DNA from 4 places in the Lysinibacillus sp. FSL K6-3209 genome. Region 1 is predicted to be linked to each of the others. Evidence: riboswitches for the same ligand, from Rfam matches in the RefSeq annotation. Region 1 holds a riboswitch; each other region holds the start of a gene.

Region 1 (8,206 bases):
TTTTTTAGAACCCTCTTACGTACGTAAGAGGGTGATTACGGATAGTATTCTTACATAAAAAAAGAGTATGTAAGTTTTCACTTACATACTCTTTTTAAAAGCTACATATTATTTAACTGGTACTACTGCACCTTTCCATTCATCTAGAATGAAGTCTTGGATTTCTTTAGAAGTTAATACTTCTAATAATTTTTTAATTTCTGGTTTATTTTCATCTCCAGCACGTACCGCAATAATGTTCACATATGGAGATTCTTTGTCTTCTAGCGCAATTGCATCTTTGATTGGGTTTAGACCATTATCGATTGCGTAGTTAGAGTTGATAAGGACTGCGTCGCCTTCTTCATTTTCAAACATTTGAACAAGTAGTTCTGGTGCAGTATTCGCATCAAATTTAAAGTCTTTCGGATTATCTACAATATCTTTAATTTCAGCTGCAGTTTTATCGATACCATCTTTTAATTTAATTAAGCCTTTCGCTTCTAATAATGACAGCATACGACCATGGTCTGAAACAGAATTAGATAATAAGATTGTTGCACCTTTAGGAAGGTCTTCAAGAGTTTTATATTTTTTAGAGTAAATACCGATTGGCTCGATATGTACACCGCCAGCATTTACAAAGTCATAGCCATTATCTTTAATTTGTAAATTTAAATAAGGGATATGTTGGAAATAGTTTGCATCGATTGTTCCTGAATCTAAATCTTGGTTTGGTAATACATAATCTTGGTATGTTTCGATTTCTAAGTCAATGCCTTCTTTAGCTAAAATCGGTTTTGCTTTTTCTAAAATAACTGCGTGAGGTGTGTTAGAAGCACCTATTTTTAATGTTACTTTTTCTTCAGTTTTTGCACTGTCGTCTGCCTTATCTCCAGAGCCTGCTTCATCTTTGTTACCAGCACCACAAGCTGCTAAAGCTAGTACAAGTACTGATAAAAATAATCCTGCTAATAACTTCTTCATTTGTCTACACTCCCTTTATTTTGTTCAAACCATAATATGTTAGCGGTAAATAACCGGTATAACCTTTTTAACGTTTGTCTGTTTTCGAAGTAATCATATCGCCAATCCATTGGATGATAAATACGACTACTAAGATTAAAATAGTTGCCATTAATGTCACATCTTGGCGATTACGTTGGAAGCCATCTAAAAAGGCTAAGTTTCCTAGACCGCCAGCACCAATAATACCAGCCATCGCCGTATAGCCAACAAGGGCAACAGCCGTTACCGTAATCCCGGAAATAAGTGCTGGTAATGATTCTGGAATTAGTACTTTCCATATAATCGTGGACGTTTTAGCACCCATTGAGCGAGCTGCTTCTATAACGCCCTTATCAATTTCTCGTAGTGCAATTAATACCATTCGGGCATAGAATGGTGCTGCACCAATAATAAGTGCTGGTAAAGCTGCATCTGCTCCACGGATTGTCCCAAGTAAAAACTTTGTAAACGGTATTAGTAAAATAATTAACACGATAAATGGTATCGAACGGAATATATTGACGATCGACCCCGTTAAAAAGTTAACGATTTTATTTGCCCATAATTGGTTTGGGCTCGTTAAAAAGAGGATAATACCAATGGCTAAACCAAGTATGAATGTGATGACCGTTGAAATAGTGGTCATATAAAGTGTTTCGTATGTGGCAGACCACATTTTTTCCCAGTCGACATTCGGAAAGAGACTAGTTAGCATTTGCAATCACCTCCGTTTGTACTTCAACTGTATTCAAATAATTTAATGCAGCTGCTACATTTGTCTCTGAGCCATCAATTTGCACAACAAGTGTGCCGTATGCGCCGTTTTTAGTTTGTGAGATATTACCATGAACAATACTAATTTCTACATCAAACTGCTTCACTAAATGCGATATTACGGGTTGCTCGGTTTTTTCTCCTACAAAGACAAGTTTGACCAGTTGTCCTGTAGGATAATTTGCTCTAAGCTGTGCAACAGTCTCTTGCGTTTCCTTCGTATCAGTAATTTGAGAGACGAATTTTTTTGTAATGGCCGCTTGAGGTGCTTGGAACACTTGCAATACTTCTCCGCGTTCTACAATTTCTCCAGCCTCCATCACCGCCACGCGATGACAAATTTTGCGAATAACATGCATTTCATGCGTAATTAACACAATGGTTAAGCCTAATCGTTCATTAATATCAACAAGTAAATCGAGAATTGCATCTGTAGTTTCTGGATCAAGTGCAGATGTAGCTTCGTCACATAACAATACTTCAGGATTATTGGCAAGTGCTCGCGCTATACCAACCCGTTGCTTTTGACCACCTGATAGCTGTGATGGGTACGCTTTATCGCGACCTTCTAAGCCAACGAGTGCAATTAGTTCTTTCACACGTGCTTCTCGCTCACGCTTAGAAACGCCTGCGATTTCTAGTGGAAAAGCAATGTTTTCTGCCACTGTTCGAGACCAAAGTAAGTTAAAATGTTGGAAAATCATACTTACTTTTTGTCTAGCATCACGGAGCTTTTGCCCCTTAATAGATGAAAATTCTTGGTTGTTGACCTTCACTGTACCTGTCGTAGGTTTTTCTAAACCGTTTAATAAACGAATCATCGTACTTTTACCAGCACCACTGTAGCCGATAATGCCAAAAATTTCACCTTTGTTAATCGAAAGATTTACATCTTTGACAGCAGTCAATTCGCCATTTGCGGTTTTGTATTTCTTCGTAATATTTTGAAGCTGTATCATAGCGAATACTCCTTTTCTCATATAGAAAACCCCTTCTCTCAAGACAAGTAGAAGGGGTCACGTACTTTATACGCTAAACCGTTCTCTCATCTTTCAAAGATAAATCTTTGGGTGATTTGGCACCTTTTCACAAATGTGATGGTTGCCGGGCTTCATAGGGCACTTCCCTCCGCCGCTCTTTATAAGAGTTCGATATATTTAATAGTTTTTTAATATATTTGTTACTTTACCACGCTAGCAAAGTTCAGTCAATTGGTTTTTTTAACAATTCGTATAAAAATGGTACGGATTGAAATGCATAAATCTTATCAATAACCTTTCCACCATCGCTAACGAGTAAACAAGGTACACTTTCAATTTGAAAATCAAAAGCTATTTGTCCTAGAAAATTGATGTTTGCCTTGCCTATTTTCACCTCTGGTAGTAACTGTTCAATGATATTCATCATTTTGGATGCAACGGCACAAGTTCCGCACATCGGTGTATATAAATAAAAGGCAGTTTTGTCTCCAGACTTTACAGCCGTTTCCCACTGCTCTTTTGACCATTCTTCCATGATTTCACGCAACCTTACAAAATATATTCATTATGGATTGAAAAATGTGCACGCAATAAAATCGTCGCTAGCACTTTCCTCGGTGTTGTTTCTACTTCTTTATATGTTGGCATTGTCCGTAAATGCTCAGCCTCTGGATAATGTCTATCCATTAATGCTCGTAGTTTATCGCCTGATGTATCCGCATCAAAAAATGTATAGAGCTCACAGCCCTCATATGGGTCGAGTAATTCTTCTAATTGATGCACACCAATTGTACCATTTGTACAAAGGATTGTAACATCTTCACTCAGAATAGGTTCAATTTGAAGCTTATCCGAACGGCCTTCCACGATTAAACATTTCCCTTCGAACATCACGCCACCCCCATTTAGACAGTTATCTACTACAGCATACCATTTGAATAACCGAATTTCATACTATTGCATCGCAATTTCGGGCGTTTCTGTGATAACTTATTGAGCTAGCAATTCCTATGATGCGCCGAAAAACTGTAGCATGATATAATAAAAAACGCCGGCAAATTTTCCGACGTTTTTCTATTACAGGCTTGTTTATTCTGCAATCAATTTTTCGTATTGCTCAGCTGTCATAAGGTTTTCAATCTCTGATGCATCAGCAGGCTCTACAACGATCATCCATGCTTTTTCATATGGTGATTCATTTACGAATTCTGGGCTATCTTCTAAGTCTGCATTTACTTCAACTACAGTACCTGAAATTGGTGCGTAAAGTTCAGAAACAGTTTTTACTGATTCTACACTACCGAATGGATCATCTGTTTTAATTTCATCGCCAACTTGTGGAAGCTCAACGAAAACGATATCTCCTAGTTCTGATTGTGCGAAGTGAGAAATACCGATACGTACTTTACCATCTTCTAATTTTACCCATTCGTGTTCTTCAGAGTAACGTAAGTCTTTAGGTGTGCTCATGCCAAAAACCCCTCCATAAATATGTAATATATTCACTATCAGTGTGCCATACTTCTATCATAAAAACAAGGATAAAAGCAGTTATTTCCAAGCTTGCTCAAATTCTGTTTCTTTAAAACCTAATGTTACTTTTTTTCCATCTGTCACGATTGGTCGTTTCATTAGCATACCATCTGACGCAAGCAGTGTAAGTTGCTCATCTTCCGGCATTTCCGCCAATTTATCCTTCAATCCAAGTTCACGGTATTTCATGCCAGAAGTGTTAAAAAACTTCTTCAGTGGCAACCCGCTCGCTTGCCAATATTGCTTTAATTGTTCTTTCGTAGGTACTTGTTCAACGATGTGTACCTCTTCGTATAAAACGCCATTGTCGTTTAACCACTTCTGTGCTTTTTTACAAGTTGTACATTTAGGATAATGGATAAATTGAATCATATTTGTAGGCTCCTCTACTATCATTTTCTGTAGTATACCATCATAACTAGTATGTGCCAAAATGAAACAATTATAATTGTTTGAGTGCCTGACACCAGTGGATTTCAGAATTGTTTCGGTGCCTGGCACTTCCGCGGGCAAATTGTATGAGTGCCTGGCACTAAAACAGACTGTAGATTAAGGTATCTACAGTCTGTTCATAGCTAGTATTAGACGATGAATTTTTCAGCTTCGATAAGTTTAACTGAAGCTTCACGTTTTTTAGCAATAAGGTTATAAGGGTTGTTGCGAGTCAGTTTGCGAAGCGCTGACAATGTCATCCGTGCAGCATCTCCATCTGCTGAAGCAAGAATCGTATCCTTTGCCTCTTTCTCAATTTCTGCAAATGCTTCTTGGCAGAAAATTTGCGTGTAAAGTAATTTTTGTTGTGATTTTTCTGCACCCTCACGCGCAATCGCTTTGTCTGTACGTAACACAGCAGACTCCATAGCGAATAGTTGGTTTGCAATATTCGCGATATTTACCAATACTTCTTGCTCTTGGTCAAGCTTCGCACCATAGCGTTGTGCTGCCATACCTGCTGCTAACACAGCGATCTTCTTAGCATTTTTCACAAGGTATTTTTCTTGTGCTAATGGTTCTGTACCTACTTCTTCTGGCATCATCATCAGCAATTCTTGTTGTAAATTTTGTGCGACTTGCAATAATGGCAATTCGCCTTTTAATGCTTTTTTCATAAATGTGCCAGGCACAATCATGCGGTTAATTTCATTTGTTCCTTCGAAAATGCGATTAATACGAGAGTCGCGATAAATGCGCTCTACCTCATATTCTGCCATAAAGCCATAGCCACCATGTAATTGTACCGCTTCATCAGCAATATAATCCAATGTTTCTGACCCAAACACTTTCGCAATCGAACATTCAATTGCATATTCTGCTATTGCATTAGCAATGACTTTCCCTTGCTTTTGTTCTTCAGGGCTTAATTGGCTTAGACGATCTTCGAATAATCCCACTGTACGATAATTTAATGATTCTGACGCATATAATTGAGACGCCATAGTCGATAGCTTTTCTTTTGTTAGGTTGAAATCAGAAAGCTTTGTTTTAAATTGTTGACGTTGGTTCGTATATTGAATCGCTAGCTCTAATGCACGTTTTGAGCCACCGATTGTACCGACACCTAATTTATAGCGACCGATATTTAAAATGTTAAAGGCAATGACGTGTCCACGACCTACTTCACCAAGCAGATTTTCAACAGGTACTTCTGCATCTTCAAGCACTAATGTACGAGTTGATGAAGATTTAATACCCATTTTCTTTTCTTCTGGCCCAACAGAAACACCATTATATGCACGTTCTACGATAAATGCCGAGAATTTATCGCCATCGATTTTTGCATACACAACAAATACGTCAGCAAATCCAGCATTTGTAATCCATTGTTTTTCACCATTTAAAACATAATGAGTACCAGCAGCATTTAGCTTGGCAGTCGTTTTAGCACCTAATGCATCTGAACCCGAACCTGGCTCTGTTAAAGCATACGCTGCAATTAACTCACCTGAAGCAAGCTTTGGTAAATACTTTTGCTTTTGCTCTTCGTTCCCAAAAAGCACGATTGGTAATGAACCAATCCCCACATGCGCACCATGTGTAATCGAGAAACCACCTGCTACAGACATTTTTTCTGCGATTAATGCCGAAGAAACTTTATCTAAACCAAGACCTTCATATTCTTCCGGTACATCCGCCGCTAATAGACCTAGCTCACCAGCAGTTTTTAGTAAACGTACGGAATGTTCGAACTCATGATGTTCTAAGTTTTCAACGACAGGTAATACTTCATTCGCAACGTACTCTTCCGTTGTTTTGGCGATCATTTTTTGCTCATCTGTAAAATCTTCAGGTGTAAATACGCGATCTAACGCCACATCCTCAATAATAAATCCGCCGCCTTTAATGATATCTGTAGTTTTTTCTGTCATGTCCAATTCCTCCTTATTTTTCGGTGCCAGGCACGCATACAATTCGCAATTCTTAAACAATTAATTTTTACACAATTTATAGAATCTCAAATACCCCAGCAGCGCCCATACCGCCGCCGATACACATTGTGACAACTCCGTATTTTTTACCTTGACGTTTCAGCTCATGAATAAGTTTTAATGTTAAAATTGCACCGGTTGCGCCAAGCGGATGTCCTAATGCAATTGCGCCACCATTGACATTAACCTTCTCTTGGTCGATGCCTAAATGACGTACAACTTGTAAAGACTGCGAAGCAAATGCTTCGTTAATTTCCCACAAATCGATATCCTCTATAGATAAACCTGCAATTTCAAGTGCTTTCGGTACTGCAACGATTGGACCGATGCCCATCACTTCTGGAGGAACACCGCCCACCGCAAAGCCTAAAAACTTCGCCATTGGTGTCATCCCTTGCTTTTCAGCTTCCTCACGATCCATCACCAAAACTGTTGCTGCACCATCAGAAGTTTGTGAAGCGTTACCTGCTGTCACACTACCTTTTACATGAAAGGCAGGACGAAGTTTCGCTAAACCTTCTACAGATGTGCCAGGGCGGACCCCCTCATCCATACTGAAAGTAAATTTTTTCACCTGTAGTTTATTATTAGCATCCACATAATGTTGTTCTACTTCAATTGGGACGATTTCATCATTAAATTTGCCTTCTTGAATTGCTTTTTCTGCAAGCACATGCGAGCGTACCGCAAATGCATCTTGATCTTCACGGCTAACATTATACTGTCGTGCGACTTCCTCGGCTGTATGTCCCATCCCCATATAATATTGAGGGGCTGTTTCAGCTAATGTTGGATTTAAGCGTGGTGTATTCCCTACCATTGGTACCATACTCATAGACTCAACACCGCCAGCAAGAATTGCCTTTGAATGACCAAGCATAATCCGTTCAGCTGCATACGCTATTGCCTGTAAACCCGATGAACAAAAACGGTTAATAGTCAAAGCAGGTGTCGTATCTGGCAGCCCTGCAAGCGCACCAATGCTACGTGCTACATTCATGCCTTGCTCTGCTTCAGGCATCGCACACCCTAAAATTAAGTCATCAATAGGACCTTCATAGCCCGCTCTTTTCAATGTCTCTTTGACAACTGCTGCTCCAAAATCATCTGGTCTTACTGTTGCTAATGAACCTTTTTTCGCTTTTCCAATAGGAGTTCGTGCTCCTGCTACAATAACGGCTTCACGCATCGTCTAAATCCCCCTTTGTTTCATGTGCAAATATAGTCATCTATCTAATTAGTTACGAAGTGGTTTGCCCTTTAACAACATATGTTGCATTCTTTGCTGCGATAGTGGATCTGCTACCAGACTTAAGAATGCTTCACGTTCTAAGTTTAATAGATATTGTTCATCTACTAATGTGCCGTATGGTACTTTTCCACCTGCGATAACATACGCTAACTTCTTGGCAATTTTTAAATCATGTTCACTGATGAAGCCTGATTCAAACATCCCTTGAGCACCGATTAGTAACGTACCATAGCCTGATGCACCGACAACAGGAA
Region 2 (8,206 bases), 1.3 Mb from region 1:
GCTAATTTCTCCACTTCGGCTACATGGCGATAACGTAAGCCTTTTTCACAAGCATCTTTCACCTGTTCAGCAGAAATACAATCAATACCAATTACTTCAACATCAGCCCAATCTGGTTGCTCACCAAATGCTAATGCACTTAAAATCATTAGCTTTTTAAAAGCATCTTGACCAGACACATCATTATAAGGATCTGCTTCTGCATACCCTAAGTTTTGTGCTTCTTTTAAGGCTTTCTCGAAGGACCAGCCTTGCGCACGCATTTTTGTTAAAATATAGTTTGAAGTACCATTCAAAATACCTTGAATTCGACTTACATCGTTTACAAGCAAAATATTTTTCATCGTTTTGATAACAGGCACTCCACCTGCTGTAGTTGCTTCAAAGCCAACGAAAACACCATTTGCCTTTGCAAGCTCCTGTAACTCTAAGCCACGTTTGGCAAACATCACTTTGTTCGCTGTAATCACATGACATTTATGTTCAACCGCACGCTTTAAATAGCCAAATGCCGGCTCTTCATTGACAATCGCTTCGAATACAACTTGCATGCCAGGCTCTGCCAACACTTCATCCATACTCGTTGTCATTAAATGTGCTGTGCCCGGAACACGTTCACGACTAGCATCCGTTACTAATATTTTTGCTACTTCTAACTCAATGCCTAATTTATGTTTTAGCTCTTCACGCTTTTCATTTAAAATATGATAAATTCCTTGACCTACAGTTCCAAATCCTAAGATCGCTGCCTTTATAGTTGCCATACTTGATTCCCTCCAACGTACATTTCTCCAGTTTTCTCTCTATATAAAGTTTGTGCCTACAAGCACATATTCAAATAATTCAAAATTTAACCTAAAGAAAATTGTAACGCAAATAAATCCATTGCACAAGAAAAATCTTTCTAGGATGGACATTTGTTTTCTCTAGGCGTGCAAAAGAAATCGGTTTCATTGCCTTTATTATACGTTTTTTTAATAAATCTATAATTTTTGAACAAATATTGACGATTCTTTTATAAAAAAAATGCCTTTCTTCTATTATATATGTACGAAGATACTACTTATAGAATGGCTGTCTTGAAAAGTCGAAACAAATCCAAAAAAACTTAGCACAACAAAAAGCTCATTCCCTATAGCAGTAGAGAATGAGCTAAAAAATATAAGGGAAAGTTAACTTGCTAGTAAAAATAATCGATAACGATATTGTGCTAAAGCTGATTGTACTAGTTTGATTTCTTCCTGTGTAAAGTTCGGTATGGCATATGTGCGCTCGATTAGTTGAAATGACCCGTATTGTAAGTAATACTCTGTCGCAGGTAGCGTAATATGGTTTGTACCATGAACTTTATACTCTTCAAAAACTTCTTTTACTGTATAGCCTTCTTCTTTAGCATATACGATTTCTTCAAAAGCACTATGTCCAAAAGTTTGTTGCCATTTTGATTCAACTGTCGAAAGTAAGTATTGAATGGCCATATTATTTACAAAATGATGGCTTTCATTTAATTCATATATAAGATAAGCAGTTACATTTTGTGCACGATAAATATTTCCCATTGTTAACACTCCTTTTTCGATCAGTTATGGAAAGCGAGAGTAGCTACTGGCTAGGTAGCTACCCCCTTTCATATATATATTCAAAAGTGGGGGAGCACTTATGAAAACAAATTAGCTGTTTTCGCCTAATGAATGGCGGTGAAAGTTTAGTAACATCATCACTTTGTTCAAGGTTGGTAGCCTTTCGAACCTTTTACTTAATCCCTAGTATACAGCATGGTTTTAACCAAGTCAACAATACTTATAAAGTTACTAGGTATTATTTATAAAAAATTTCAGAAAACTCACCGAATGAGGTAAGGATGAATGTCGCAACGTTATACGCATTACCAAATGAGGCATTTCGAATGAGAAAATACGTAAACGCTACAACATAAATCATTGGCTATCTTAATAGTTATGCTTCTACTTTTTGTTCAGTTGTTGTTACTTGTGCAATAGCTTGTTCTAAATCTGCAATAATATCCTCAACTGCCTCTAAACCAATTGATAAGCGAATGAGCGACTCGGAAACACCAGTTTGGATTAATTCCTCAGCAGATAATTGTTGATGAGTTGTAGACGCCGGGTGAATAATTAGTGATTTTGCATCGCCTACATTTGCTACGTGTGAAAATAATTTTACGCTGTCTATTAATTGACGGCCTGCTTCTCGTCCACCTTTAATGCCAAATGTAAGCACTGAACCGAAGCCATTTTTCAAATATTTCTTCGCTAAATCATGTGTGGCAAAATCTTCTAATCCATTATAGTTTACATACTCCACAGATGGGTGGTTACGTAAATATTCTGCAACTGCTAAGGCATTTTCATTATGTTTAGGAATTCGCAAATGGAGCGTTTCTAAACCTTGTAATAAGTTAAATGCAGCATCTGCACTTAATGTTGGTCCAAAATCACGTAGTAATTGCACGCGCAGTTTTGTGGCAAATGCAGCCGCTGCAGTATCAATACCGTATCGTAAACCGTGATAAGATGCGTCAGGTTCTGTAAATCCTGGGAATCTACCTTGAGTCCAATCAAATTTCCCTGCATCCACAACTACACCGCCTAAAGTTGTACCGTGTCCGCCAATCCATTTTGTCGCTGAGTGAACGACGATATCTGCACCGAAGTCGATTGGTGTTGAGCCATATGGTGAAGCAAAAGTGCTATCAATAATTAAAGGTAAACCGTTGTCATGTGCAATTGTAGCTACTGCCTCTACATCTAGCACTTTTAAGCTTGGGTTTCCGTAAATTTCAGCGAACACTGCTTTTGTCTTTTCATTAATGGCAGATCGGAAATTCTCAGGATTTGTTTCATCTACGAAAATTGTTTTAATACCGTAGTTTGGTAGTGTATTTGCTAATAAGTTATATGTTCCTCCGTATAAAGAACTTGCTGCTACGATTTCATCCCCTGCTCCTGCAAGATTTAAAATTGAAAATGCGATAGCTGCTGCACCTGATGAAAGTGCTACTGCTGCTGTACCGCCCTCCAATAAAGCGACGCGTTTTTCAAAAACATCTACAGTTGGATTTGTAATACGTGTATAAATATTGCCCGCTTCTTCTAAAGCGAAAAGACGTTGCGCATGAGCAGTGTCTTTAAATACGAAAGCTGTTGAACGGTACACCGGTACAGTTCGGGAGCCTGTCACTGGGTCTGGCTCTTGGCCACCGTGTAATAGTAAAGTTTCTGGTTTAAAATTCGACATGTTTTCTTCCTCCTAAATGGGTTTTACGATGGTACCGGAGATGAGGAGGATTTATGTGAGAAAACAAAAACCCCCTTCAGTTAAGAAGAGGGTTGCGGTTGCAAGTTTTCCTCCCCTTATCTGCCAGATCCAAGTAAGAATCTGTAGGAATTAGCACCTTAGCAAGTTCGTCACTCACTGGTTGCCGGGCATCATAGGGCCTATCCCTCCGCCGCTCTTGATAAGAGTATGTGATTCAATTTCCATCGTTGTTACACAGTATAAACATAGACTTTTTTTCTGTCAACAGTAAAATTTATTTTTTTCTGAAACTTCTGTCTGCTCCTTTACGTAATAAGAACACATACACTATATAAAAGTATAGTTTGAAAGGAGTATTTTTATGGTAAAAGCCATGATTATTTTTATTATTATTGGTTATCTAATCGGCTGTATTCATGGCTCTAAAGTGGCACAGTTTCTTTCTGGAGTAGATTTAAAAAAGACTGGCCATGGCAATGCGGGTGCCTCAAACGCAACGCTTTCTCTTGGATGGAAATACGGCATATTAGTAGCACTTATAGATATAGGTAAAGGAGTTGCTGCCGTGCTATGCGCACTTTACTACTTTTCCTCCAATGCTTCACAGTTTACTGAAGTACAAATGTGGTTATTAACCTATGCAATAGCTGCTAGTGTAATACTAGGTCATAACTTCCCGTTCCATATGGGCTTCAAAGGCGGCAAAGGAACTGCATCAATCATAGGCATATTGCTCGCTATTGATTGGAAAATTGCATTATTTGCACTTATGTTATTTGTCATTTTATCTTTAACAACAAATTATTTAATCATTGGTGTGCTTGTATTTTATATTATTTTTTGTACAGCAACTTACTTATGGATACCTGGGGTTGGACCAACAATGATTTCAATTGTTCTTTTTGGTATCGCGCTTATGTTGCATATTGAAAATATTAAACGGCTTATCCAAGGGACAGAGCCTAAAGTAACATCTGCCTTTAAAAAATAAATTTAAACAAATCAAAGCCTTGAGAGACAACAAACAAACTCTCAAGGCTTTTTTATATCATTATTTTGCAAATGATGGATCTTGCATTGTACCGTTCTTAGCTAAATTGACATGCCAAGAAAGCGCTTTTTCTAAAATATGTGGTGTATGGTGTCCGCCTGTTGCCTCGTTCGCTTCGTTAAAGTACGCCCATAATTGATCCTTATAATCTGGATGCGCACAGTTTTCAATAATACGACCTACACGCTCTTTCGGTGCTAAACCACGCAAGTCTGCAACACCTTGTTCTGTGACAATAATATCTACATCATGTTCTGTATGGTCCACATGCGAAACCATTGGTACGATACTAGAAATTTTACCGCCTTTTGCATATGATTTCGTCACAAAAATACCTAACCGGGCATTACGAGCAAAATCACCAGAACCACCAATCCCATTCATCATTCGTGTGCCAGAAACATGAGTTGAATTTACATTCCCATAAATATCTAGCTCAAGCGCTGTATTTACAGAAATTAAACCGAGTCGACGGATAATTTCCGGATGATTAGAAATTTCCTGTGGACGTAATACTAATTTATCAGCATATTTTTCAAAATTTCCATAAACACGGTTTCCTACCTCTTCCGATAGGGTAATAGAAGTAGCAGATGCAAAGCTTACTTTCCCAGCATCCATTAATTCAAAAACAGCATCTTGCAGTACTTCTGAATAAACTTCTAAATTCTCAAACTCGGAATCTTTGAAACCTAGTAATACAGCATTTGCTACTGAGCCTACACCTGATTGTAACGGGCGTAAACTTGTTGTTAAACGACCTACTTTAATCTCTTCGCGCAGGAAGTTCAGCAAATGATTTGCCATAATATCTGTTTCTTCATCAGCTGGAACAATTGTTGATGGAGCATCTAAAATATCTGAAATAACAATACCTTTTACTTTGTCTAAGTCTAGTGGAATGCCAATTGTGCCAAGACGATCTGACGCATTTAGCATTGGAATTGGATCACGTTTACCTTGTGGTCCTGGTACAAAAATATCATGCACACCTTCTAATGCATCAAGCTGGGCTACGTTTAGCTCGATGATTACTTGATCTGCTTCTTGTACGAAAATCGGAGAGTTACCAACTGAAGTTGTAGGAATTAATAAGCCATCTTCTGTAATTGCAGCAGCTTCAATAATAGCAAAGTCAATCGGACCAATAATACCTTGACGTACTAGTTCCGCATTATGTGATAAATGGGCATCAACATAAGTGACTTCTCCTCTATTGATCATGTTTCGAATACCTGGATCTCCTTGGAAAGGACCACGTTTGCGAATTACACCCGCTTCGGCTAAGTATTGGTCGACTTCTGGTCCAAGTGATGCACCTGTATATACATCTACTTTGAAGCTTTCTGTTTTCGCTTTCTCCACAAGTGCAAGCGGTACCACTTTCACATCGCCTGCACGTGTAAATCCGCTCATACCAAGTACCATGCCGTCCTTAATCCAAGATGCTGCTTCTTCTGCTGTTACAACTTTGTTTCGTAACTGTTCATTACGAAGCTTTTTTGCTAACTTTTCATCCATTCCTTATTCCTCCATCCCACATTTAATTGCTTCAACTAGATTATTTGTCCTATACATCCGTACACCCACAAATGTCAAAATACAGTAGATAAATAATCTGTCGCCATACATAATTTTACACTAAAGAGAACATTTAAGCTATATCTAACAATATATTTTACTTTACGAGGTATTTTAGTCCTCTCTCATATTATTCAAAAATAGTTTTTTATAAATGATTTTAAGTTTTTAATATTGAATTTTATTCGATTTTAGCGAAAAAGCGTGATATGCTCTTGGTATATTTAAGGGGAAAAGGAGAATTTTTAAATGGTGAAAGAATTATTACGTAACCACTCTTCAGTACGTATTTACGATGGAAATCCTATATCGAAAGAAATTGTCGAGGATTTAATTGCGACAGCACAGATGGCGGCAACCTCTCACTTTGTACAAGCCTATAGCGTAATTTGGGTAACAGACGAAGCAAAAAAAGAACAGCTCGGTTTACTCTCTGGCAATCCACGTCAATACGAAACTTCGGGTGGTGCTTTTGTTTTTTGCGTAGACTTTAAACGTCTGCAAATGGCTGGGAAATTAGAAGGCGTTGATATTGTGGCAGACTCGGCTGAAAATGTCCTCGTTGGTGTAGCAGATGTTTCGTTATTCGCACAAAACTTTGTGATTGCTGCTGAATCAATGGGCTATGGCATTTGCTATATTGGAGGTGTACGTAACAAACCTGAAGAAATTAGCGAATTGTTGAATCTACCTGATTATGTATTCCCATTGTTCGGTTTAACAATTGGCGTTCCTGCACGACGCAATGAAGTGAAACCTCGCTTACCAGTAGCTGCTGTCCTACATGAAAATGAGTACAATTGTGAAAAATACGAGGAACTTTTACCAGCTTACAATGCAACGATGGAAGATTACTACAATAGTCGTTCCTCCAATCGTAAAATTGATAACTGGACAAAGCAAATGGCTGATTTTTTAATTGAACAACGTCGTCCTTTCATCAATCGCTTCTTAGCACAGAAAGGTTTTAATTGGAAATAACTTTTTCTTTATGGAGTTACTATCGTATGATAATAACTCCACTTTTTTTATATTTCGAACTATTATTTATAGCTTATGTAGTATTTTTGTCTTGCATGATCTGTTAAAATCAGGTACAAATTAAACGAAAAGACTCTTTCCTTTTCCTACCTTTCCATTAATATTAAATAGAAGAAGAACCCTATCTCGAAAGGAGTTATGCAAAAATGTCTTATGTTAATAAGCATCTTGCTCGTACCCTAGAACAACAACATAAGAGAAGTGTAAGAAGTTTATTTTTAAAAATACAAGACTTAAACAATGAGTGTGTACTTTTAAGAAAGAGGCTTGAACAACATATTGATATTAAACAATACAAAGAAGCTATTACCTACGTCGATCAATTCGTTTCCTATACAACCATTTTAAATTTAAAATTTGTCACGAATACGCAGAACCTAGAAGTGGTTGTGCTACATGCACTTTTATTGGAGCATATGATAGAAAGTGAAACATCGTTCTCTTTTGAATATGAAAAGAATTTGTTACATGGTTATATTCAAGAGATACTGGCATTAAATGATCATGCCTCTACTCTTTTTACAAATCATAAAGAAAAAATGCACCGTTACATTGAAACGCAAACTACATAAAAAAGACGATCAAGCCAACAAAGTGCATTGTGCTGATCGTCTTTTGTTTATTGTAATCCTTTAATAATGAGCGAGCGTACTGGTAAAAACTGCTCTCCTGTTTCACCATACGTAATAACTACTTCATCACCTTCTTGTAAATAAATCGCAAGAGGCTCCGTCTCTGCACTTACTGAATAGTTTTCACCATTATTCAGTAAAAACGATACAATGGTAAAGTCACCTAGGCGTTCCTTATAAACGCGTAGTACTGTCCCACTTGCATTTTTTTCTTCCGCATTCGAACTACCTTCAACCGTACTTCCTCCACGACTAAGCGCTGTTTTATATAATTTCAACGCTTCTTTTGGTGTTGTTGCATAGGCGGAAATTTCAGGATTTGCTGCGGAAACGATGAAATAATTTTGTAAAAAGCCATTCGCATCGAGCACCGCTGTTAACCAACTTGCTTCTCCGTAAAAGTTATACAATACAGGCATTTCTCCTGCCCACTTTTTCTCAATAAATTTCTTTTCAATAATTTGCAGATTCCCTTGTGAATCCATATATGAAGCATCTTGATTTCCTGTATAATACGTCGATTCACCAGTTCGTGCATTCGTTAATGAGTAGCCCAGCATTGAATCCACGCCCTCTTTTGGACTCGTGAAGTCTGTGAAATAGTACATTTCGCCTTCCTCAT
Region 3 (8,206 bases), 1.4 Mb from region 1:
ATCAACTTGATATGAATTGCTATCAATCAACTATAAATAAAATAATCTATTTGAGGTGATGGAAAATGATGTCGAAAAATCAAATCAATGAACGTGAACAATTAGAAATATTGACAATTGACCAATTGGTGCCACAAGACCATTTAGTCCGAAAACTAGAGGCAGCGATTGATTTTTCGTTTATCTATCCATTAGTGGAAAACCTCTATTCATCTTTAGGGCGTCCAAGTATTGACCCTGTTGTTCTCTTTAAAATGACCTTTATTCAATATGTTTTCGGTATTCGCTCAATGCGTCAAACTATTAAAGAAATTGAAACGAACATGGCCTATCGTTGGTTTTTAGGATTTGGCTTCCATACAGAAGTTCCACACTTTTCTACCTTCGGTAAAAATTATGCGCGACGGTTTCAAGACACAGACGTGTTTGAACAAATTTTCTATCGTATTCTAAAAGAAATTCTGAAGAAGGGTCTCCTGCACGCGGACCATGTATTTATTGATTCCACGCATGTAAAGGCAAGCGCTAATAAGCGAAAGTATGATAAAAAAGTCGTTCGAAAAGAAACACGTGCTTATGAAGAGAAACTTCAACTGGAATTAAATATTGATCGTGAGGAACACGGAAAAAAGCCCTTCCCTCCAGAGAAATTTGAAAAAGACGAATGGAAAGAAATCAAGGAAAGTACGACAGACCCTGAGAGTGGTTATTATGTTAAGGATGAACGGACTAAGCAGTTTGCGTATTCATTTCATGCAGCGACAGATGAAAAAGGTTTTGTATTAGGTACGATTGTGACTCCAGGAAATGTGCACGACAGCTATGTATTGCAGCCACTTGTTGAAAAAATCATTGAAAAAGTGAAAAAGCCATTAGCGATTGCTGCGGATGCTGCTTATAAAACACCTGCCATCACTAACTTTTTATTAGAGAATCAAATGTTACCTGTTCTCCCTTATACACGTCCTAAAACAAAAGATGGTTTCTTTCGAAAGCATGAATATGTGTACGATGAGTACTATAATTGTTATCTTTGCCCACAAGGGCAGGTATTGAAATATACGACAACCACAAAGGAAGGGTATCGCCAATATAAATCGAATCCAACGATTTGTGCTAATTGCCCCTGGCTATCACAATGTACAGAAAGCAAGAATCATCAAAAACTTATTCAACGTCATATATGGGAAACATATATGGAAGAAGCTGAACATTTACGCCATTCATATGATATTAAACAAATTTATGCAAAGCGCAAAGAAACGATTGAACGTGTCTTTGCAGATGCAAAAGAAAAGCATGGTATGCGATGGACAAACTTAAGGGGTCTTAAAAAATTGTCCATGCAGGCGATGCTTACTTTTGCTGCCATGAACTTGAAAAAGCTTGCTACTTGGACATGGCAAGCTGCTTAAGGAGAGTAGATATGCTCATAGAGAATGGTCGACTTGGGAATGAAATCCAATTATTTACTATAAAAAATGACAAAAGGCATCAAGGTTAGAACTTCTTGATGCCTTTTGTCGACAATCTCAAACCGTTAGCATACATTATGCTAACGGTTTGAATCTTAATAAAATACTTTATCTAGATTATATTTTGCACGGAATGTGTTAATCGCATATGTTTCGTAAATTTCACGTTCCATTGGATCATCAATTTCATACACTTCGATTTTGAAAATTTCATCACGGTATTTTTTCATTGGTGATACATTATCTTCAAAATGCTTTTTAATACGTTGGCGAATTTTACGTGCTTTCCCTACAAATAATAGTTCATTTTTTTCATTATAAAATAAGAAAATGCCACCTTTTTCGCGAGTGATTTTATGGAAATCAATAAAACCGTGAAAAGGCGTAATTTCTACATCCCCTGGTTTTAACACTTGCTCACGTTGACGGATTACTAAGTCTGGTTTTGGGAGTTCAATTTTAATCAAAATATTCACGTTCCTCTCTGTTACTAAAGGTATATGTTAACATAATACCTCTATGATTGCCATTACGATTTATTGGTTCCATTAATTTTCGTATATGCCTTTTGGAATTGGCACTGGATGTCAAAAATATAACTTGATAGTAGTGTTTAACAATTCATAAGCTTCCATTCGTTTAAATACAAAATATTCTATGTATTATTGAAATTCTTAATTGTTCATGATACAATTCTTTTTAATTGAATAATCTTATCAAGAGAAGCTGAGGGATTTGGCCCTATGACGCTTCAGCAACCTCTAACATTGTTAGAAAGGTGCTAATTCCACCAAAGGATTTTTCCTTTGAGAGATAAGAGTGAACGTGATAATTATCCTTCTCATTCTTGCTCTTATGGAATGAGGGGGATTTTTTAATTTTACATAGAGAGAAAAAAATAAGAGAAAAGGGGACTACAATATGCCAATTAATATTCCGAAAAACTTACCAGCTGGAGAACATTTACGTGAGGAAAAAATATTCGTCATGGAAGAAGACCGTGCCAAAACACAACAAATTCGTCCGTTAAATATTTTAATATTTAATTTAATGCCGGAAAAAGAGAAAACAGAATTACAATTACTTCGATTACTTGGTAATACGCCGTTACAAGTCAATATAACATTTTTAAATACAGCAACACACGAGTCTAAAAATGTTAGTAAATCGCATTTACAACTCTTTTATTCAACATTTAATGAGATACGTCATCGTCGCTTTGACGGGATGATCATTACGGGTGCACCAGTGGAAAAAATGGCATTTGAAGAAGTGAATTATTGGGAAGAAATCTCGGAGATAATGGATTGGTCTGCTAAGAATGTCACGTCTGTCTTGCATATCTGTTGGGGTGCACAGGCTGCCTTATATCATCATTATGGAATCGGGAAATTTGAATTACCAGAAAAGTGTTCGGGTGTATATTCACATGTGATTACGGATTTAACGGTCGATTTAGTAAGAGGATTTAGTGACTTATTTACAGCACCACATTCTAGGTACACTTCTGTTTCAATTGATGAAGTACGCAATCACCCGGAATTACGGTTACTATCTTATTCAGAAGATGCAGGCGTTTTTATCGTGCAATCAAAAGATAATAAAAATATTATGATTACTGGACATTTAGAATACGATGCGACAACATTAGCCGATGAATACAGTCGCGATGTGGCAAAAGGAATTGATATTGCAGTGCCTGTTAACTATTTCCCGCATGATGACCCATCTAAAGAACCTATTAATACATGGCGAGCACATACCCATTTATTATTCTCCAACTGGCTAAACTACTATGTTTATCAAGAAACGCCGTATGAATGGGATTTTGTTGATGAAATTGAATACCATATCTAATTGGTTGCTTACCATTTGCTTTTGTGAAGATCTAAAAAATCCAATTTCTCAATAGAGAGAAATTGGATTTTTTTTACGGTGTTTCACTTGAATTTAATGTATTTTGGTCAGTTGCTGTTTTGCTTTTAATCTTTCGCATTTTTGCAATGACTAGTAATAATAGGGCTAACAAGACAGTAAATAACCCTGAATACAGCGGCCAAATTTTTTGATTGTAATTATTAGAATGCACAATATTCGGATGAACAATTTGAGACAGCGCAATCATGCACATTCCTAATGGCAAAATCAATGGTCGGGGATCTTTAATATTTAGTATTTGTGCTATACCTATTGCAGATGCATAAAAATAGAGAAAAGTTCGAATATAGATGGAGATAATCCACATGACAGCCATAACAACTTCAACACGTTGAAAAAAATTGCCTATAGAAATCCGTTGAGCCAGTGCATAGCTAGGAAATGTCTCAATGGAAGTATTCGTTGGACCAATAACGAGTGTTGATAGGGCTATAATGATTATTAAGACAATTCCTCCGCAAATCGTGCCGAAATAAAATCCCTTTTGTGCGGCTTTCGAGATATTGACAGCAGAGGGGAAAATCATAAGTAACATAACGAGCGGGAATGAAAAAATACTCATAAATTTAAGGATACCCGTTATTAATGATGGTGTCTTTGTTTCGAAAACGGGTTGAATATTTTCGATATTAATTTGTGGCGAAATACAAACAAGAAATACAAGAAATATAAATAAAAATATGGGAAATAGGATTTCTGCAGACCGTGCAAACACTTCAATGCCTAGAAACGATGCAAAAACAAGAATAATGGTAAATAATACAGCAAAGGACAAAGTAGGTGTCTCGGGCATTACTTCTGTTTGCATAAAGATGCCAATAAAATATAATAATTCACTAGCCGAAAAAAATGCGAGAGTGATAAACCCTAGAGAGGTCAAAGTTCCAAGAAATTTACCTAAAATTTTTCCATTTGCTTCGACAAACGTGAGATGCGGTGTTTGATTTCCAACGCTTGTATACAATTTTACGATTAAAAAGCTTAATAAGACGCCAATAGTTGCGCCAATCCATGCATCTTGATGAAGCTGCTTCGTAATGCTCGCTGGCACAATTAATATGGCCGTCCCAATAGAATGGAGAAAGGTAATGATTGTGAATTGTCTTGCACTAAGTAATTGTTTTTCCATTATGCACTACCCTTTCTGTCATTCTTATTGAAAAAATGATAATAATATTTTTCTAATAGGTGTAAAGATAAACGTAATGAAATTGAATGGGCTAGGGATATTTATTTTTAAACCAATGGCGATATTTAATGTTGCGCCTATAAACAATAAAATAGAAAAGGCGAATATTGTTTTTTTTTCGCCTTTTTTCAATAATGGAGGAATCATAATATAGGCAATAATCAACGAAATAAGTATGACGGTAATGCTAATAAACATCGTGGGTTACTCCTTTGAATTGTACAATAATGAGTTTTGAATTGTTCCTAATCCTTGGGTTGTGACCTGCACATCTATCGTAACTGGGACAGTAGGATAAATTGTTGACCATTCCTTATGAATCTTTTCCCACTTTTGCGGATCGCTGCGATGGAGTGCTTCGCCAAAGCCTAATAAATCGAGCTTATAATCTTTTTGTATGATAGCTAATGTTTTTTCTGTATGTTCTTTTATTTTTTCTGCTGTCTTTTTGTCAATCTGTTGAATGGTGTTGTTTTGGGTTAAATTAATGGCACAATTCACTTCACCAATATTTTGCGTAACTTCAATTTTAATGGTGATTTGCGGTGTCCCATTTTTGAAAGTCCCTTTAATTTTGGAGGACGAACTCGTAATTTCTGTTGATAACTCTCCACCTTTAGGGCATGCTAGAACTTCTATTGTACTTTTAATTTTATTATTCAAGTAATTAAAGTAAATACTGTCATCTTCTGATAATAACCCCACTAATTTATCCTCTTTAAAGATAGCGATGCCCGCATATTTTAAAACAACAGGTGTTTTAATTCTTTCTACATTGGTTTGGTCAATTCCTAATTGCAAATCTCCATGTATCTCAACTGCTGATAATACGGCACTTTTTTCTTTGCTACTAAGGGTGTTGAGCAATTCAGCTGTGCTAACAGATAAGGTTGAACCCCATGATTTTTCTGACACCTTAATCGAATTTAATAATTTATTGGCTGGCATTTTTTCAATAGGTGTTAATACATTCAGCACTTCTTTTGCAGCTGTTTTATGAGATACTACAAGATCAAAGTCGTTTCTAAATTCATGATCTCTCGCAATAAAATCTAGAGGTTCGTTTAAGCCCTCTTCTGCTAATCCTTCACCAATTACGACAATTTGCAAATGAGCAAAATAAGGTTTCCGTGGTGTTATTGTTGTCATTCTTCTAATGGCTTCAAACACACTTTTTCCCTTTGCATGGTAGGTAACAACGGGTGCGCGGCCACTAGATGGTTGCTTTGAGGAAATTTGACTCGGGTCTACTACTTGAATGGAAACTTCAAAATCCTCGTCTACTTTATCGATGCCTAGTGCAACGACGATTGCTAATTCGTTTAACTCCCGCTTACTCCAGCAACCACTCAATATTAAAGTGAGGATTAAGAATAACAAAATCATCTTTCTGTTTGACATGATGGATTCCTCATTTGCACTTTAATGTTTAGTTCTTTTTTCGTAATATTGTTGTTCTCGAACATTATTTTGTTGACTAACGAGTCGTGGTCTTGTAAATAACTTTCTACGTGGGAATAAGACCATCGCATCTTTTTGATCTTTCACAATTAATGGCCCGAATGGACTCATATAGGGAACACCAAAAGATCTTAAACTACATAAATGAAGAATAATCATCATAATGCCGAACATCACCCCAAATAAACCAAAAATCGCAGCTAATATCATAAGAGGGAAGCGCAGGACACGAATCGTGTTTGATAAGCCGTAAGAAGGAAACAGGAAGCTACAAATGGCTGTTAATGCCACGATAATGACCATCACTGCGGATACTACGCCCGCTTCTACGGCAGCTTGTCCGATTACTAACGTACCAACAATGGATACGGCTGGACCAATCGTTCTTGGCATTCGTAGACCTGCCTCACGCAATATTTCAAAGGCAACTTCCATAATTAGCGCTTCAACGACGGCGGGGAAGGGCACGCCTTCTCGCTGTGAAGCGATACTAATAAGCATCGGCGTCGGTAGCATTTCTTGATGAAAGGTCGTAATAGCCACATATAAAGAAGGCATAATTAATGCAAGCAAAATACCAAAAAAACGTAAAAGGCGGATTAGGGAACTAATAATCCAATTTTGGTAATAATCTTCTGCAGCTTGTAAAAAGGATGTAAATACGACAGGGACGGTTAACACTAGAGGTGTGCCATCCACTAATATTGCAATTCGACCTTCTAATAATTCACCGGCAATAACATCTGGGCGTTCTGTATTATAAATCATAGGAAATATGGAAAATTTCGAGTCCTGAATAAAATCCTCTAAATATCCAGTTTCTAATACGCCATCAATTTTAATTTTATCTAGGCGGTCAAGCACCTCTTGTACAATTTTGTCATTTGCTATGCCATTGATATACATAACAGCTACATCTGTTTGGGTTACCTCTCCTATGACCCGAGATTTTATCCAAAGATTAGGACTTTTTATTTTTCGACGAATGAGTGCTGTGTTTGTCCGTAATGTTTCCGTAAAAGACTCTCTGGGCCCTCTAATCACAGATTCTGTTTGTGGCTCGGTGACGGCTCGATCTTTTGCGCTTTTAGTATCTGTCGCAATTGCCACGGATTGCCCTTCTATGACAATGACGGTCTCACCATTTAAAATGGACGTAAATAACGCAGTAAAATCATAAAGATCTTTCACATCACCTACCGCTAAACATTGTTTTTTCATATAGTCGTTTATGTTGTCAATTGTATTTTCCGGTTCGTTGTCAATTTCAAACAGTAGATTTTCTAGTATAAAATCCGTAATTACCGTTTTGTCGGATATGCCATCAATGTTAATAATAGCGATGGCCAAACAATCAAGTTTGTCGATAATCATTTCACGAATAATCACATCATTACTATGACCAAGTGCTTCTTTGATGGTAAAAATATTTTCTGAAAGAGAAGTGTGCAGTAAATTCGTTGCTGGATTTTGCTGTTGGGAGGTATTGTTGTTTTTTGAAACGGGCATTTATATTCCTCCTCAGAGTATAGATTGACTAGTATGAGGATGGTCAATTTTGCGGATAGCTAAACCAAACCGAGAAAACTTAAGATGGTTTAGTCTTGAAATAAAAAAACAGTATTTCCTTTCAATAGAGAAAGGAAATACTGTGTTATTTTATATAGTCATACTTTAATTCGTGAAGTTGTTCGTCTACATCAACGTGTAAATTATAATCGTTAAAAAACCATAGATCTTTTTCGTCAATATAGTATGTGACATCGTCTACTACTGTTTGAACGCCTATCTCAATTGGTTCTTCACGTGTCATCCCTAGGGAAAAACCTTCATGAAAGGGACTTGAGCCGCCATATCTAGCGTAAAAGCGAATTGAATCACCTTTTTCGACTTCCATTTCATTTTTAAACCATTGTAAAGCTTGCGCTGTCAATGCGATATTCATGCGAGAACTCCTTTCATTTTTAAAGCCATTTAACTTTTGGCTCCGTGCCATTTTTAATGCGCGAAATATTTGCTCGGTGTCGATAAATGATAAAGGTAAATAAAAAGGCTACTAAAATCCCTAATGCAAAATCGCCTGTCACAAAAAAATAGATTATCGAATAGATTAATGCTACAAGTGCCGCAATCATTGATGTGA
Region 4 (8,206 bases), 140 kb from region 1:
ATATTCATAAAAATAATAACGATTGCCATTAGAATATAAGCTAAAGCCATGAATGGGACAACTACTTGTGCAACATTTGCAATGGATTTAACCCCACCGATAATAATAGCACCTAATAATACAACAATAATAATTCCTGTAATCCAAGATTCCATTCCAAAAGCGTTTTCAACGGCACCTGCTATTGCATTTGATTGAACGCCAGGCATTAGTATCAACATGGCTATTAACGCTGCAATCGCAAAAATAATTGCAAACCACTTCTGCCCCATCCCTTTTTCAATATAAAAGGCTGGACCACCACGATATTCTGTTTCTTTCTCTTCTTTGTATATTTGCGCTAATGTTGACTCCACATAAGCTGTCGCTGCACCGATGAAGGCAATTGCCCACATCCAAAAAATAGCACCAGGTCCCCCCATTGCAATGGCAGTTGCTGTACCAGCAATGTTCCCTGTACCAACGCGCCCAGATAATGCAATCGACATTGCTTGAAAGGAAGAAATTCCCTTTTCTGATTTTTCCCCTTTAAACATTAAGACAAACATGTCCTTAATATGTCTTATTTGTAGGAACCGTGTAATAATTGAAAAGAATAAACCGATTAATAAAATACCATAAATAAACCACGGCCCCCATAAAATACTGTTCAGAAAACTAACAATACTTTCCATCTTACCCCTCCCAAAATATGAATATTCGTTCTTTAAGACATTATAGTATTACATTTTTCTGAAAATTACAACATTATTTTTAAGTTACTATACATCTTATTCAACAATATTTTTCGGAGGGGAAACATTCTATCGAATTATATAACCAATTCTACGCAAAGCATTATTAATAAAATCACGGATATAGAAAAAAATCTCATCTCTCTCTATTTCATGGAACAGATTATGGTAGCATTTTGCCCATTCTTTAAATTGGAATTCTGCAAACTCCTGCTGGTGTAACCAATTACGTGTTTGTCTAGTTTCTGTAATGCTATCTCTTTCTCCAGTCATAATAAGCATAGGGGTATTTGGAAACTCTGCTTTCGGCATAATCACTAAATTGCGCATCATCTGTTGTAACTCACGATACCATTTTACTGAGATGACAGACATAAAAGGAAACTCGTCCTTCATTTCATCTCTACCTTCGACACTACGTGATAACTTGTCGAAAGTAATATCATGTGTCATCTTAACACTTGCCGTCAAAGCACTTAAGCTCGTTAATGCATTCGATAATTTTCCAGGCTGTAAGTTCAATTGCAGCCAAGGTGAGGTCAAGACAATTCCTGCACATTCATATTTTCTCTTATGCATTGTATGCAGTATTAACGTTGCTCCTAGTCCATGCCCTATTAAAAATACTGGCAAATTATATGAAAAGGCATTTTCAATTAAATGCCTAGTATACTTGTTGTATTCTTTAAAGTCCTCATCATGGACACGTGATAGTTTCGCATTTGCCCCATGATTCGGTAAATCGCCCATGACTACGTGGAAGCCTTCCATTCTAAGTTTTTCAATCAGCCATGCGTACCAACGGTGGTTTTCATATGCACCGTGAACAATAGCAATCACAGCCTTCGCTTGTCCATCAGCTTCCCATTTCCACATTCACATAGTCCTCCTAAATAATTAGTTACACAATAATTATAACGAAATATTCGTACCATTATAAAATTATATTTGCATAAAATTGCGTATTTGATACGATAATACTACATCAAAGAAAGAAAAGAGGCGATTAGCATGATTTATCCTTTTAAAGACAAAACACCTACAATCGATCCATCAGTTTTTATTGCTGACTATGCAACCGTTACTGGAGACGTAACGATTGGAGCAGAGACAACAATATGGTTTAATACAGTGATTCGAGGCGATGTATCCCCTACAATTATTGGTAAACGAGTAAGCATCCAAGATCTTTGTTGTCTACATCAAAGTCCAAAATATCCATTAATAATCGAAGATGAAGTAACAGTTGGACACCAAGTAACCTTACATAGCTGTACAATTCGAAAAAATGCCTTAATTGGTATGGGATCAATTGTGTTAGATGGGGCAGAGATAGGAGAAGGTGCATTTATCGGTGCGGGTAGTCTTGTCCCTCCAGGTAAAGTCATACCTCCCAATTGTTTAGCATTAGGACGTCCAGCGAAAGTTGTACGTGAATTAAATGCTGAAGATAAAGAAGATATGGAACGTATCGTTAGAGAATACGCGGAAAAAGGACAATATTACAAATCTCTTCAAAAATAATGGTTGCTCAATTCGGGCACATTGCCCCATAGTTGTAGGTGTTTAAATACGAAACAACTCTTTATGAAATAAATTCGCAATTTTCTTCCAACCGCCTTCAGTACATCTTGTATGCTAGACGTACGGGAAGAAAGCGAATTTTTTCAATCACTTACGTAAAGTTCGCTTAAGTCTTTCACTTGATTAGAGAGCACTAGTTGCCTTCACAATTTAAATAGAAGGTGCATTTCTCCCCGACCTAGTAGCAGTAAGAAGAAATGTGAAAGGCAAGATAAAAAGGGGCCACTAGCTAGCCCCTTTCAATAAAACATTTACGTTTGTTCATTACCAAATCGAATGTTCTTGATAAAACAGATTATAAACTCGCTTTTTCTCTTAGTGCATCTGCCTTGTCCGTATTTTCCCAAGGTACATTTAAATCTGTACGGCCAAAGTGACCGTATGCAGCCGTTTGTTTATAAATTGGACGACGTAAATCAAGCATTTTAATGATGCCTGCTGGACGTAGATCGAAAAGTTCGCGAACCCATTTTACGATTTCACTTTCACTTACTCGTCCTGTACCAAACGTATCAACGGCAATCGATACCGGTTGCGCTACACCGATAGCATAAGCAAGCTGTACTTCTGCACGTTCTGCTAAACCAGCTGCAACAATATTTTTCGCTACATAACGAGCTGCATAGGCTGCTGAACGGTCCACTTTCGTAGCATCCTTACCAGAGAATGCACCACCACCATGACGTGCATAACCACCGTATGTATCAACGATGATTTTACGACCAGTAAGTCCAGCATCTCCTTTTGGACCACCAATAACAAAACGACCAGTTGGGTTGATGAAGTATTTAGTCTGTGCATCTAATAACTCACTAGGAACTACTGGAGCAATTACTAATGCTTTTAAATCTGCTTGAATTTGTTCAAGTGTTGCTTCTTCATCATGCTGAGTTGAAATAACGATCGTATCAACACGAACAGGGACATTGTTTTCATCATACTCAATTGTTACTTGCGTTTTACCATCTGGACGTAAATATGCTAATTCACCTGATTTACGTACTTCTGTTAAACGACGAGCCAATTTATGCGCTAAACTAATTGGTAAAGGCATTAATTCAGGTGTTTCATTACATGCATAACCGAACATTAATCCTTGGTCACCTGCACCAATCGCTTCAATATCCGCATCTGTCATTGAACCTTCACGCGCTTCTAATGCTTGGTCTACACCTTGGGCAATATCAGGTGATTGCTCTCCGATTGCGACTAGTACAGCTAAGTTTTCAGCATCAAAGCCATACTTGCCTCGTGTATAGCCGATTTCTGCTACTGTATCACGCACAATGCCTTTAATATCTACATAAGTAGAAGTAGTAATTTCTCCTGCTACTAATACTAAGCCTGTTGTGACTGTTGTTTCACACGCTACACGGGCATTAGGATCTTCTGTTAAAATGGCATCTAAAATAGCATCCGAGATTTGATCACAAATTTTATCGGGATGTCCTTCTGTTACACTCTCTGATGTAAACAATCGACGGTTTGTCATTTGGTTTTCCTCCTATTACTCTTACAAATAGTATTTGCGAAATTAATACGGTACTCATTACCCATGTCAAGTCCGCTCCTAAAGGATTGAACTCTCAAGCCGTTGTTGCTTTTAACATGAGGATTTCGAAAGATCCGTCATTATAATAAGGAAAGAATTGCACATACTTACCTTTACATTCATTTTAAAAATAAAAAAAATCCTTTTCTCACGTGTACTTAACATGAGGAAAGGAATAATGACTGCGTAACCTTTCACTCTTATCGTTCAAGGGGTATCCCCTTGCATCAGGTTGGCACCAACGCATGTCGTGAAATAGTTCATGCAGGTTGCCGGGTTTCACAGGGCCTGACCCTCCACCAGCTCGGGATAAGAGTATCCGTTCAATTCCTCATCTTACGGAAAAGGTAGAACAATGTCAATTATTTTATGTCGTTTTGTTGAAAAGTATTTAAAACTCGAAAATAATTTTTGAATTAGTATAGATTATTAAAGCAATTGTGTTATACTATTTTTGAAATTAAGAAAAACTCCCTCAAACTCAAGGGAATACTATAAAAAAGGATGGTATTTAATCGATGAATTCAGTAGAAATTGCAAACGAACTGAAGGAATTATTAAACGGCGGGAACATTAACGTTCAACTTTCAGTACCACAATTAGCTGAAAAAGCTACATCTCGTGGTGAGGCAATGTTAACAGTAGATGGCGCAGTTCGTGCAGAAACTGGCAAATACACTGGTCGTTCACCTAAAGATAAATATACGGTAGAAGAAGAAAGCACAAAAGATAAAATTGACTGGGGTAAAGTAAACCAACCAATTTCTTCTGAAGTGTTCGATAACTTATATGTAAAAGTAGTTAAATACTTAAAAGAACGTGACGAATTATTTGTATTTAAAGGTTTTGCAGGTGCTGACAAAGATTCACAATTAAGTATTCAAGTAATCAATGAATATGCTTGGCACAATCTTTTCGCCCATCAATTATTTATCCGTCCAACTGAAGAAGAATTAGCTTCTCACGTTGCTGATTTCACAATTATTTCAGCTCCTAACTTTAAAGCAGATCCAGCTGTTGATGGTACAGCTTCTGAAACATTCATCATTGTATCACTTGAAAAGAAAATCATCCTAATCGGTGGTACTGAATATGCTGGTGAAATTAAAAAATCTATTTTCGGTATTATGAACTACCTTTTACCGCAACAAGGTATCCTATCAATGCACTGTTCAGCAAACGTTGGAGAAGCTGGTGATGTAGCATTATTCTTCGGTTTATCTGGTACTGGTAAAACGACTTTATCGGCTGATCCTGACCGCAAATTAATCGGTGACGATGAGCACGGTTGGTCTGACAACGGCGTATTTAACATTGAGGGCGGTTGCTACGCAAAAACAATTAACCTTTCTGCTGAAAAAGAACCTGAAATCTACAACGCAATCCGCTTCGGTTCTGTACTAGAGAACGTAGCTGTAGATCCTGAAACTCGTGTTTGCGATTACGATGATGGTTCATTAACAGAAAATACACGTGTTGCTTATCCAATCCAATATATCGAAAATATCGTTGATCCATCTGTTGCAGGTCACCCAAAAACAATCGTTTTCTTAACTGCTGATGCTTTTGGTGTTTTACCTCCAATCAGTAAATTAACAAAAGAACAAGCAATGTATCACTTCCTAAGTGGTTTCACATCTAAACTTGCAGGTACTGAACGTGGTGTAACAGAGCCAGAACCAGTATTCTCTACATGTTTCGGTTCTCCATTCCTTCCACTTCCAGCAACTGTGTATGCAGAAATGTTAGGTCAAAAAATCGATGAGCATGGCGCACAAGTATTCCTTGTAAACACTGGTTGGACTGGTGGCGAATACGGTACAGGTAGCCGTATGAAGCTTTCTTATACTCGTTCAATGGTACGTGCTGCTATCGACGGAAAACTAAACAACGTTGAAACAATTCAAGACGCTGTATTTGGCTTACACATCCCTACAGCGGTTGAAGGTGTACCATCAGAAGTACTGAACCCACGCGATGCTTGGTCAGATAAAGCTGCTTACGATGTGAAAGCTGCTGAACTTGCTGGTCTATTCAACGACAACTTCAAGAAATTCTCAAATGTTTCTGAAGCAATCACTAAACTTGGTGGTCCATTAAAATAATGCATACAAAAAGGGAACGATGTATTCGTTCCCTTTTTTTAGTGTCTTTTTTTAGTGCCAGGCACTCAAACAATTTTCACTGTTTCTTCATCCACTCACATAATGCACGAACCATTTCACGATTTTGTGCTGGTGGATATTGGTGGGCAAAACGTTGATCATACCAAGTTTCATACACCTTATTGGCATCTTCTAAGTAAAATGCTAACTGCCTTGCATGCTCAATATCTACATTTTCATCCCGATAGCCGTGGATAATTAGCACTGGGGCTGTAATCTTTTCGACTTGAAATAAAGGTGTGCGTGCATCATAGGCTTCTGGTACACGATTAGGTGTCCCACCAATAATCCGTTTCATCATACGACGCATATCGGTTCGCTCCCAGTATGTAGCAGTGGCATCCGAAACGCCTGCCCAAGTCACAACGGATGTAATATCCTTCCGTAAAATGGCCGTCCAGAGCGCCATAATACCTCCACGTGAAAAACCAAACACATGGATATGATCGTTGCAAAATTGTTTTAGCACATCTACTCCATGCACTGCATCAAAACGATCTTGACCTGCAAACTCATCACGGCCTTCTCCACCTCTATTCCCCCGATAATAAGGGGCAAACACGATAAAACCTTGGGCTGCAAATTGTGCAACACGTGCTGGTCTTACCATGCCGATACTTTGCATACCTCCACGCAAATATAAAAAACCGTCATATGTACCTTCTGCTTTAGGCTCTGCTAGCAAGCCTTTGACACGTAGTCCAAGGGATAGATACGTAATTTCTGTTAATCGAATAGCTGGATTCGGTGAAGGATATGGACGTTTTTCAACTATTTCACCATTGATTGTCAAAACGCTTCAGCTCCTCTAGCATTTTTTGCATGCCTTCATCTTTCATATGGAAGCTTAAATTTGGATGGTTTGCAAACTCTTCATCAGTTAACCACACCATACCCGAAGTTTCCAAATCAAAATCTATCTTCTCCTGACTGGCAAATTCCGCAGTGAAGACTGTTTTACAAAACAAGAGTTCACCGTGGACAGCATATTCTGCAAACCATTGAAGATTTTTCACATGCACACCCGTCTCTTCAAATACTTCCCGAACAGCAGCTTGCTCTAATGTTTCGCCTGATTCTACCTTCCCTCCTGGCACTTCCACGCCACGACGCTTATGAATCGTACATAGCCATTTCTGTTCATGTTTTAAAAAGACAAGGACATGCTTTGGTTCAACTTGAAACTCCCCTCTTGTAAAGCTTAAATCCACTTGAAATCCATTCAAATCTTGAAATGAAAACATGCCATTCAACTCCTCGTATTATATTGTCACGAATGTATTCATTATGTTATTCGTCTTATTATTTCATGTACTGTGAGGAATCAATCACAAGAAAATAGTGGCATTCGTCATTCGTCATATTGATAAATCTATGCGCTGTATCTGCTTCAAAAAAAAGAGAATCGCCTGCTTCTAATTCTTCAGAAAAAGCACCATGCCCCAATTCAACTCGTAACTTTCCGCTTTTAACAAAAATATACTCTTTTACGCCTGCTTTATGCGCGGGAAATATGCCTGATTCTTTGTTTGGTGGAATAATATTTAACACAAACTCAATACCTCTTGATGGAACGGAAGGTGATAATAAATGTCGTTGAAAACCAGATTTTTCGTCAACATAAATGGGTCGTTCATCTTTTCTTATGACGACAACCTCCCTTTTTTCCTGCTGATCTAATAAAGCTGAAAGTGTCGTATTTAAAGCTTCTGCAATTTGACAAGCTACTTGTATCGTTGGATTTTTTTCCTCTCTTTCAATTTGAGATAGCATCGAGGCACTCACATTACTTGCGGCTGAAAGCTCCTGTAATGTCATTTTGTTTTTCTTCCTCATTACATTTACTTGCTTTCCAAATCCCATGAATAAAGCTCCTTTCACTACTTTGTTCGCCTACTATTATTTTTACTATAGTGAAATGCAATTAAAAACTTATCTTCGTTAGCCCTTCTACTATGATATTGTACATTATCAATCACAATCAACCTAGAAGATGTTTGAATCATTTCATGCAAGATAAGATATTTACACTTTAGTGAAAATAAAATATACTATAGTGAATAATCAAGTATAGGAGTGTTGTTTTATGTTAAAAGTCGTATTAGCACTATTCCCTCTTGTTAGTATTTTGTTTATGATTTTTATTTTAAAGAAATCTTCTATTTTCACTG

The links. Region 1 has a riboswitch for S-adenosylmethionine ahead of MHH88_RS17795 (methionine ABC transporter ATP-binding protein). Riboswitches for the same ligand answer to the same signal wherever they lie in the genome.
Region 2: linked by a shared signal. The riboswitch ahead of MHH88_RS02050 (O-acetylhomoserine aminocarboxypropyltransferase/cysteine synthase family protein) and the one ahead of MHH88_RS17795 (methionine ABC transporter ATP-binding protein) in region 1 are both predicted to bind S-adenosylmethionine.
Region 3: linked by a shared signal. The riboswitch ahead of metA (homoserine O-succinyltransferase) and the one ahead of MHH88_RS17795 (methionine ABC transporter ATP-binding protein) in region 1 are both predicted to bind S-adenosylmethionine.
Region 4: linked by a shared signal. The riboswitch ahead of metK (methionine adenosyltransferase) and the one ahead of MHH88_RS17795 (methionine ABC transporter ATP-binding protein) in region 1 are both predicted to bind S-adenosylmethionine.

What each region holds. Positions count from the first base shown of each region.
Region 1 is NZ_CP150264.1:3,630,338-3,638,543, forward strand. It holds gene MHH88_RS17785 (MetQ/NlpA family ABC transporter substrate-binding protein) at 109-966, opposite strand; gene MHH88_RS17790 (methionine ABC transporter permease) at 1,034-1,702, opposite strand; gene MHH88_RS17795 (methionine ABC transporter ATP-binding protein) at 1,692-2,720, opposite strand; SAM riboswitch class I at 2,804-2,908, opposite strand; gene MHH88_RS17800 (thioredoxin family protein) at 2,965-3,276, opposite strand; gene MHH88_RS17805 (hypothetical protein) at 3,291-3,632, opposite strand; gene gcvH (glycine cleavage system protein GcvH) at 3,831-4,211, opposite strand; gene MHH88_RS17815 (arsenate reductase family protein) at 4,293-4,646, opposite strand; gene MHH88_RS17820 (acyl-CoA dehydrogenase family protein) at 4,856-6,640, opposite strand; gene MHH88_RS17825 (acetyl-CoA C-acetyltransferase) at 6,717-7,889, opposite strand; gene MHH88_RS17830 (3-hydroxyacyl-CoA dehydrogenase/enoyl-CoA hydratase family protein) at 7,938-8,206, opposite strand, start outside.
Region 2 is NZ_CP150264.1:390,213-398,418, reverse strand. It holds gene MHH88_RS02060 (homoserine dehydrogenase) at 1-764, opposite strand, end outside; gene MHH88_RS02055 (hypothetical protein) at 1,173-1,559, opposite strand; gene MHH88_RS02050 (O-acetylhomoserine aminocarboxypropyltransferase/cysteine synthase family protein) at 1,957-3,258, opposite strand; SAM riboswitch class I at 3,372-3,485, opposite strand; gene MHH88_RS02045 (glycerol-3-phosphate acyltransferase) at 3,641-4,270, shown strand; gene MHH88_RS02040 (acetyl-CoA hydrolase/transferase family protein) at 4,331-5,851, opposite strand; gene chrR (class II chromate reductase ChrR) at 6,161-6,892, shown strand; gene MHH88_RS02030 (hypothetical protein) at 7,099-7,524, shown strand; gene MHH88_RS02025 (hypothetical protein) at 7,572-8,206, opposite strand, start outside.
Region 3 is NZ_CP150264.1:2,180,517-2,188,722, forward strand. It holds gene MHH88_RS10455 (IS1182 family transposase) at 66-1,415, shown strand; gene MHH88_RS10460 (nucleotide excision repair endonuclease) at 1,571-1,942, opposite strand; SAM riboswitch class I at 2,186-2,295, shown strand; gene metA (homoserine O-succinyltransferase) at 2,397-3,332, shown strand; gene MHH88_RS10470 (endospore germination permease) at 3,406-4,542, opposite strand; gene MHH88_RS10475 (hypothetical protein) at 4,567-4,800, opposite strand; gene MHH88_RS10480 (Ger(x)C family spore germination protein) at 4,807-6,003, opposite strand; gene MHH88_RS10485 (spore germination protein) at 6,025-7,572, opposite strand; gene MHH88_RS10490 (HesB/YadR/YfhF family protein) at 7,718-8,008, opposite strand; gene plsY (glycerol-3-phosphate 1-O-acyltransferase PlsY) at 8,028-8,206, opposite strand, start outside.
Region 4 is NZ_CP150264.1:3,493,573-3,501,778, forward strand. It holds gene MHH88_RS16965 (alanine/glycine:cation symporter family protein) at 1-674, opposite strand, end outside; gene MHH88_RS16970 (alpha/beta hydrolase) at 804-1,610, opposite strand; gene MHH88_RS16975 (gamma carbonic anhydrase family protein) at 1,746-2,258, shown strand; gene metK (methionine adenosyltransferase) at 2,614-3,810, opposite strand; SAM riboswitch class I at 4,068-4,186, opposite strand; gene pckA (phosphoenolpyruvate carboxykinase (ATP)) at 4,389-5,975, shown strand; gene MHH88_RS16990 (prolyl oligopeptidase family serine peptidase) at 6,052-6,828, opposite strand; gene MHH88_RS16995 (NUDIX domain-containing protein) at 6,812-7,279, opposite strand; gene MHH88_RS17000 (XRE family transcriptional regulator) at 7,338-7,898, opposite strand; gene MHH88_RS17005 (L-lactate permease) at 8,122-8,206, shown strand, end outside.